Regions from separate parts of the Staphylococcus gallinarum genome, predicted to be linked through region 2. Evidence: a T-box and tRNA genes for the amino acid it is inferred to sense, from the RefSeq annotation. Region 2 holds a T-box; the other holds one or more tRNA genes.
What was found. A T-box is a leader RNA that pairs with one kind of tRNA and senses whether it is charged. The one in region 2 lies ahead of serS (serine--tRNA ligase), so its partner is inferred to be a tRNA-Ser.
Positions count from the first base shown of each region.

Region 1: it encodes a tRNA-Ser, which carries the amino acid that the T-box ahead of serS (serine--tRNA ligase) is inferred to sense. The anticodon was not compared.

Region 1 is NZ_CP069082.1:2,595,013-2,599,439, forward strand. It holds gene treC (alpha,alpha-phosphotrehalase) at 1-188, opposite strand, end outside; gene treP (PTS system trehalose-specific EIIBC component) at 268-1,695, opposite strand; tRNA gene JN168_RS12425 (tRNA-Ser) at 2,071-2,163, opposite strand; gene JN168_RS12430 (glutamate synthase subunit beta) at 2,223-3,686, opposite strand; gene gltB (glutamate synthase large subunit) at 3,707-4,427, opposite strand, start outside.
Region 2 is NZ_CP069082.1:11,013-15,439, reverse strand. It holds gene JN168_RS00055 (AzlD domain-containing protein) at 1-192, opposite strand, end outside; gene JN168_RS00050 (AzlC family ABC transporter permease) at 189-884, opposite strand; gene serS (serine--tRNA ligase) at 1,389-2,672, opposite strand; T-box leader at 2,741-2,938, opposite strand; gene hutH (histidine ammonia-lyase) at 3,008-4,427, opposite strand, start outside.

The DNA of each region.
Region 1 (4,427 bases), 310 kb from region 2:
TATCCGTTATCATTCATCGGAGACTCATACACTGGCGTTAGCCATAAATAATCGACCCCTAAATATTGTAAGTAGTCTAACTTTTCTATAATGCCTTGAATATCTCCTTCACCACTACCCGTTGTATCATTAAAAGACTTCGGATAAATTTGATAGACGACTGATTTTCTCCAATCATTTTGTTCCATATTTAAAACCACCTTAAGTTATTATTTGAAAAAAACTCGCTAATATCATTTAGCGAGTTTAATTGTTGGCTGTCACGCCCTATTCATCGACAAGTTCTTTCGTTTCTTCTTTACTAAATCTTGATAAAAAGACTGTAAGTATAAATGGTACACATATCGCTATAATGATACAAATACCATATACTAACCAATATTCTTTTTGTATAGAAATAATTGCCGGTACACCTCCGACACCTACATTACCTAGCACTCTATTAGCGCCTATAAACGCACCCAATACACCTGATGTAATGATAGATGCAATAAATGGATATTTTAATGGCAAGTTCACACCAAACATCGCTGGTTCTGTCACTCCTAAGAAACCAGATATACCTGAAGTCATTGCTAAACCTTGTTCCTTGCCCATTTTTCTTTTTTTATAAATATACCATGCACCAAATGCCGCAGAACCTTGACAGATATTCGAAATAGCAAGGATTGGCCATAAATACGTTCCTCCAAGTTCGCTTCCCATCAATTGGAAATCAACAGCCAAGAACATATGATGTAAACCAGTGATTACTAGCGGCGCGTAAAACAGACCATAAATCGCTCCGCCTAACCAACCTGCATGTTCAAAAACAAATGTCACACCGTTTGTGATTCCAGTTCCTAACCATAATGCAAGCGGCCCAATAATGATAAATGACAAGAACCCTGTTATTAATAATGCAACAGGCCCAACGACTAGCATTTTAATAGAATCATGCACTACTTTATTTAAGCCCTTTTCAATCTGCGCTAATACATAAGAAGCCAACAGTATCGGCAATACTTGTCCTTGATAATTCAATTGTTTAATTTCTAAACCGAAGATATGCCAAGTTGGTATATGACCTTTAGCGATATCATACTGTGACACAAGTTGCGGGTTCATCAATACTAATCCGAGTACCAAACCTAGAATTTGACTACCACCAAACACTCTCATACTACTCCACCCAATAAGTGCCGGTAGGAAGATAAATGCTGTGCTTGCAATCACATTTATAATATTAGAAAAGTCGCCAAGTTGCGGAAATTGTTCAACTAATGGTTTTGGACCAAACAAACCCTTCATCGTCAATAAGTTGTTTATTCCCATTAACAAACCTGCAGTAACGATTGCCGGCAAGATTGGTATAAAGATATCTCCCAACAATTTAATCAATCTTTGAACCGGGTTACCTTTTTTAGCTGCTGCTGACTTTGCGTCTTCCTTCGAAGCTTCAGTCGTACCTGTTACTTCAACAAACTGTTTATATACTTCATCAACAGTTCCCGGACCAATAACAATTTGGTATTGATTGTCCGCCTTAAACTGCCCTTTAACTAAATCGTTGTTACTCAATCTATCTTTATCCACTTTATCATCATCTTTTAAGACTAATCTTAAGCGTGTGACACAATGCGTTGCTGTGTCCAAATTTTCTTTGCCCCCAACCGCTTCGACTATATCTTCTACATCTTTCTTTTTCACAGCCATGATGATCCACTCCCTTACATTTTGTAATTAACCAAAGTATAACTTGTCTATACAAGTTTTGTAAAGGCTTTCATTTGAAAATGTTTTACTTCTTAAAGTAACCTATTGTAAAACGATAACAATTTATAATGTATAAGCACTTTTTAAGCGCAACTGGAACCATCAAGCTTACGACACTTAATAAAAAACTCAAATGTAAATAATATGATTAACGATATCTTCGACTATAGAATGTAATGGCTTTAACATGGATAGTTCGTTTCATAGCCACGTTCAACCTGTTATACATCTTTCACTGCAGACAAAAAAGACCACCACTTAATACATATTAAGTGGTGGTCAAATCTATTTATTAGTCTTGGTTTTAAAAAACAATGGCGGAGGAAGAGGGATTCGAACCCCCGCGAGCCGTTAAGCCCCTGTCGGTTTTCAAGACCGATCCCTTCAGCCGGACTTGGGTATTCCTCCAAACGAACACAATAATTATAATATTATAGCCCGTCATAAAAGTCAAACATTTTTTTGTGTTACACCAGTGTTTTTTCTTTCAAATATTCATCAACTGAATTCGCTACAGCTCTACCCTCTTGAATCGCCCATACGACAAGGCTTTGACCTCTTCTTGCGTCACCAGCAGCAAAGATATGAGGTTGATTCGTTCTAAAATCTTTATTATCAGCAACGATTTTATTACGTTCAGTTTGAATATCAAACGCATGAGGAACTGTTGTTTCTGTACCAATAAAGCCAATAGATAATAATACTAAGTCAGCAGGCCAATGGCGTTCTGTCCCATCAACAACGACCATGCCTTCATCCGTTTCTTCTAAAATTTGAGTATATACACCTTTAATATTTCCAATGTGATCCACATCATAACGCATTGTTTGTACACCGTATGCACGTGGTTCAAAACCAAAGCGTGATTGATATTCTTTATGTGCATAATCCATTTTAAATACCGGCATTGCCAATGGCCAATACGTATTTTCATCAAATTCTATTTCTTCTGGTTGTTTTGTGTATTTGTTAAATTGAACAATTGACTTGCAATTTTCACGTAATGCAGTTGCAACACAGTCTGCCCCTGTATCACCGGCACCGATAACAATAACATTTTTGCCTTCAGCTGTGATTGTAGGTTCACTCAATTCACCATTCAATACTTGCATTTGTTCAGTCAAATAATCCATAGCAAAGTGAATACCTTGACCCATACGTCCTTCTAATGGTAAATCTCTTGCATTTTGCGATCCTGTACAAAGAATAATAGCATCGTGACGTTCATTTAATTCCTCTCTACTGATGTCGACACCAATTTCCGTATCAGTTACAAACTCAATACCTGAATCTTGCATAATTTTAATTCTACGACGAATCACATCTTTATCCAATTTCATATTTGGTATACCATACATCAATAGACCACCTGCTTCATGCGCACGTTCATAAACAGTTACATTGTAACCTAATTTATTCAACTCATCTGCAGCAGTCAAACCAGCTGGACCACTCCCAACAATTGCGACCGTTTCATTTTTTCGTTCAGTCGGAATTGTCGGTTGTACCCATCCATTTTCATAAGCTTCATCAATAATTGTTCTCTCAATACCTTTAATAGCTACAGATTCACGATTAATCTTCATGACACATGACTGCTCGCATGGAGCTGGACAAACACGCCCTGTAAATTCCGGAAAATTATTTGTTTCGCTCAAACGTTCATATGCCGTTTTAAAATCGTGTCTATACACGAGATCATTCCATTCAGGAATATAGTTACCAATAGGACAACCTATCGTCTCTCTACCAAACGGTTCACCTGTCTGACAAAATGGTGTGCCACAATCCATACAGCGCGCCCCTTGTTCAGCCGCTTCCTCATTGGTAAATCTTTGTTGAAAAGCTTCGTGATTATTTAAACGATCAACTAGTGACAATTCATGTAGTTGTTGTTTTTCATAATTCATAAATCCTTTGAATTCACCCATGATAAATCCCCCCTCTACGATTAATAAACGGCACTCAATTGTTGTTCTGATTCAATATGTGTGCGTTTGTCATTAAATGCTTTTAATAAAGCTTCATCTAATTGACTTGAATTACGTTTTTGTAAATCTATTTTTTGCATCATTAATTTGTAATCTTTAGGTATCACTTTTACAACTTTATCAGCAATATTATCAAAATCTGCTAATATCTCTTTCGCTTTGGTACTATCGGTATATTTAACATGTGCTTCTAGCATCTCTTTTAATACTGAGCGTTCTTCCTTTACCGTAATAGCATCGAAATCAAGCGTATCTAACTTATGTTCTTTCTTAAACTGTTTAACGTCTGATGGGAAGATATAACTTACGCCTCCACTCATACCTTGGCCAAAGTTCTTACCAACATCACCAAGGATCACAATACGTCCACCAGTCATATACTCTAAACCATGATCTCCTATGCCTTCGACAACTGCTTGGACACCACTATTACGAATACAGAAACGTTCTCCTGCTTTACCATTGATAAATGCTTTACCTTCAGAAGCACCATAGAAACAAACATTTCCGGCTATAATTTCTTGTTCGCGTTGTTTATTAGGTGCATTGATAATAATTTTACCGCCAGATAAGCCTTTACCTACATAGTCATTGGCATCACCAGTATGATGCACTGTAAAGCCTTTTGGTGTATATGCCGCTAAACTTTGACCAGCATGGCCAGTTGTTTTAGCATAAATA
Region 2 (4,427 bases):
ATTGTCATGTTGCTCTATAACGCCATCTATAATTAATGCCGTGAATAGTGTAATTGGAATAAATGAGAGCCATTTGACGACCTTTTCAGACAACTGTATTTTCGTGATTAATATAAAAGGGATAACCCTTGTTAACCATGTAACTAACCCACACAACAAAATAATAATAAGCATATGTAGAGAAATCGTCATTTATCCATCACCACCCCAAGCATTGCCGCAACAACTGAAGCTAAAATAATCGCCAAGTATGACGGCATAAATAAACTGAACAACAACATCATAGCCACAACACAGATAATTAAGACAAAGTAAATTCTAATATGCGAGCGCTTTACCGCTTCAAATTGAGAAACCGCTAGAAAGATAAACATTGCTGTGATTGCAAAATCTAATCCTAAAGCATCCGGATGTTGTATGTATTTGCCAAATATAGCACCTGCAACAGATGACACTGTCCAAAATAAATACGCTGTAATATTTAAACCGTGTAGCCAACGATCATTTATCTTCTCACCTTTTAAATGTGGCGTGATAGCTACACCAAATGTCTCATCAGTTATAAGCGAAGAAAGCCCTAACCGATTTAACAATCCATAATCTTTATAATTCGGGGCTAATGTCATGCTTAATAAAAACATTCTCGAGTTAACTATGAATGCTGTAAGCACAATAGCCGTTATGGGTGTCCCTGAGATGACTAATGTACAAATTATAAATTGAGCAGCACCAGCGTAAATCACTAAGCACAATAATATAATTTCAAGAATACTAAAGCCAGAGGCTACAGCGACAATTCCAAATGATAATCCAACACCAGCATAGCCTAACAAAGTGGGGATACATTCTTTAACGCCTTGTTTAAATGTGATATGTTCTTTCATCATCTCACCCCTTGTTGATGTATTTTGATATTCACATTCTATTACAAACATTTAAAAACAACCATATCTTTTAGACTTTGGTATGTGTTACGTAAGACAAACTACAGTCTAAAAACGTTGCTATTACAGCGATTTTAAATTATTTTATAGACTCAGATTAATTTAGACCACCTGGCAGAAAAAGGTTTAACAACTCTACTATTAATTTGATTTTTAACCTTTTTTATATCGTTACACCTCCCCTACCCTCTTATGATAATTTGATAGTTACTTGCTTCCTGTATTTTAAAAATTAACTAGACTAAAAATTTGTTCAATATTTTGTATTAATATGGTTCACCTAATTAATAGTTAGGTCGATATGTCTTATTGCTAAATCACCATACTGAAAAAACACAATTTGTATAAATCGTTATAAATAAAAAGGCAATCTCAAAAGAAATTGCCTTTTCATTTGTCAGAGAACTGTACATCTCCGACGCTTCATTTATTATTTCATTTTAATTATTTAACTGGTCTAATTACAGTCTTGCCACCCATATAAGGAACAAGAGCTTCTGGAACAGTTACTGAACCATCTTCATTTTGATAGTTTTCGACAATAGCAGCAAAGGTTCTACCTACTGCTAAACCACTACCATTTAACGTGTGTACTAATTCTGGCTTAGCATTTTTATCTCGTTTAAATCTAATATTCGCACGTCTTGCTTGGAAGTCAGTAATGTTTGAACAAGAACTGATTTCTTTATAATCATTATAGCTTGGTAACCATACTTCTAAATCAAATGTCTTACTTGAACCAAAGCCAATGTCTCCAGTACATAAGATTACACGACGATATGGTAAGCCTAATTCTTCGAGAATTGCTTCAGCATGTGTTGTCATTTCCTCTAATGCATCAAATGAATCTTCTGGCTTTTCAAAGCGAACCATTTCAACTTTATCAAATTGATGCAAACGAATTAAACCACGTGTGTCTCTACCTGCTGATCCTGCTTCACTACGGTAACATGCTGACTGTGCAGTAAATTTCGCTGGTAATTCATCTGGACCAATAATTTCATTACGGTAGTAGTTCGTCAATGGTACTTCCGCAGTTGGAATTGTGTATAGACCTTCCTTTTCAACTTTAAATAAATCTTCTTCAAATTTAGGCAATTGACCTGTACCATACATTGAATCAGCATTTACTAATTGTGGTACCATCATTTCAGTATAACCATGTTGTGTTGTATGCTTTGTGACCATATAGTTCATTAACGCACGTTCTAGTTGCGCACCTTCACCTGTTAAAAATACGAAACGTGCACCTGAAACTTTTGCAGCGCGTTCAAAGTTAACCATTTTTAAATCTTCTACTAAATCCCAATGTGCTTTTGCATCAAAGTCAAATTCACGAGGTGTTCCCCAACGTTTAAGTTCAACATTATCCTCATCTGAAGCACCTTCAGGTACATCATCTTGAATTACATTTGGAATGCGTGACAATTTATCATTTAATTCTTGATCAACTTGGTTTAAAGTATCATCCAATACCTTAATTTCATCACCTAATTTACGCATTGCAGCAATGGCATCATCTGCATCTTCTTTATTACGCTTCTTTTGCGCGATTTCACCACTGACTTTATTACGCTCAGCTTTCATTTCCTCAGCTTGTGCAATAAGTTGACGACGTTTGTCATCCAATTCTAAAACATCATCCACAACACTTTCTTCCATACCACGTTTTACAACTTTTTCTTTAACAAAATCAGGTTCACTACGGAATAATTTTATATCTAACATATGATTTCATCCTCTCATCAAATTTATATCTATTGGATAGTAACAAAAAAAGACCACATCCCCTAATTACAAGGGACGTGGTCTTGACGCGTTGCCACCCTATTTAACAGTCATTATAGACTGCGCTCTCACTAAAATAACGGCTAAAACCGATTGTTCACATATAAGTAGGTAGATTCATATTAAACATGATTACTTGTTCTCACTAACCACAAGCTCTCTGAAATCACGATATTAATACTACTTGTCCCACGAACAATATCTTATTAAGTTGTTTTAAATATAGCAAATAACATTATTATTTTCAAGAGAGAGCTTATTTATAACAACTTATTTTATTCATTATATGCAGCATCACGTAAATATTGTGCAACTGCTTCAATATCTTTATGAAATTGTCGATCTTCTGTAATTGATGGACAAATATGACGTAAAGTTTGATATTTATCATACGTTTTAGGCGACAGTTTATCGATGTCTTTATACTCAACTGCTTGCAAGCCTATAATTGCTTCAATTGCTAAGACACGTCTTGCGTTTTCAATAATTTGATATCCGTGACGTGAAGCAATTGTCCCCATAGATACATGATCTTCTTGATTGGCAGAAGAGGGAATTGAGTCAACACTAGCAGGATGGGCAAGTGTTTTATTTTCTGAGACTAAACTAGCAGCGGCATATTGCATAATCATAGCACCACTTTGCAATCCTGGTTTAGGGCTTAAGAAAGCAGGCAATCCGTTATTTAATTGTGGATTGACTAGGCGTTCTAAACGACGTTCTGAAACATTAGCTAATTCGCTCACTCCGAGCTTTAAGAAGTCTAATGCGAAGGCTACGGGCTGACCATGAAAATTACCCCCAGATATCACAAGTGTTTCATCACCTTCATCGAAGATAAGTGGGTTGTCATTAGCAGCATTCATTTCAAATTCTAATTTTTCCTTAACATAATTCAATACTTGGAAACTTGCTCCGTGAATTTGTGGAATACAGCGTAAAGTATAGGCATCCTGCACGCGTATTTCACCTTGACGTGTTGTCAATTCAGAGCCTTCTAGCCAGTCTAACATACGCTCTGCTACTTCCATTTGTTCTTGGAAGTTTCTAACTTTATGTACATGCTCATTATAGGCATCTACTATGCCGTTTAAAGCCTGATGTGTAAACGCAGCAATCCATTCAGATTGATAGGCTAAACTTTCCGCTTCAATATAACTGATTACACCTTGCGCAGTCATCGCTTGAGTCCCATTAATCAATGCTAAACCTTCTTTAGCTTGTAATTGTAACGATTGATGATTCAATTTATTTAAGACGTACCGACTGTCTACTTCCTCTCCATTGAAATAAACACTACCTTCACCGATAAGTGCTAAAGCTAAATGAGATAGTGGTGCTAAATCTCCTGAAGCACCAAGTGAGCCTTGTTGCGGAATGACAGGTATAATTCGATTATTGATATAAAATATGAGTTGTTCAATTAAATCGACCGTCGCTCCAGAATGCCCCTTTAATAAGGTATTTAATCTCAACAACATCATCACTAATGCAACTTCTTCAGAAAATGGTTTACCAATACCACAAGCATGAGAACGAATGAGATTTACTTGAAGTTGATTGTATTCACCTTCATCGATACGTACATCACTAAACAATCCAAAACCTGTTGTAATTCCATATATTGTTTCTTTATTAGCGATTATATCTTCAACAGTTGCACGGCTTTGTTTAACACGTTCATATGCTGCAGCT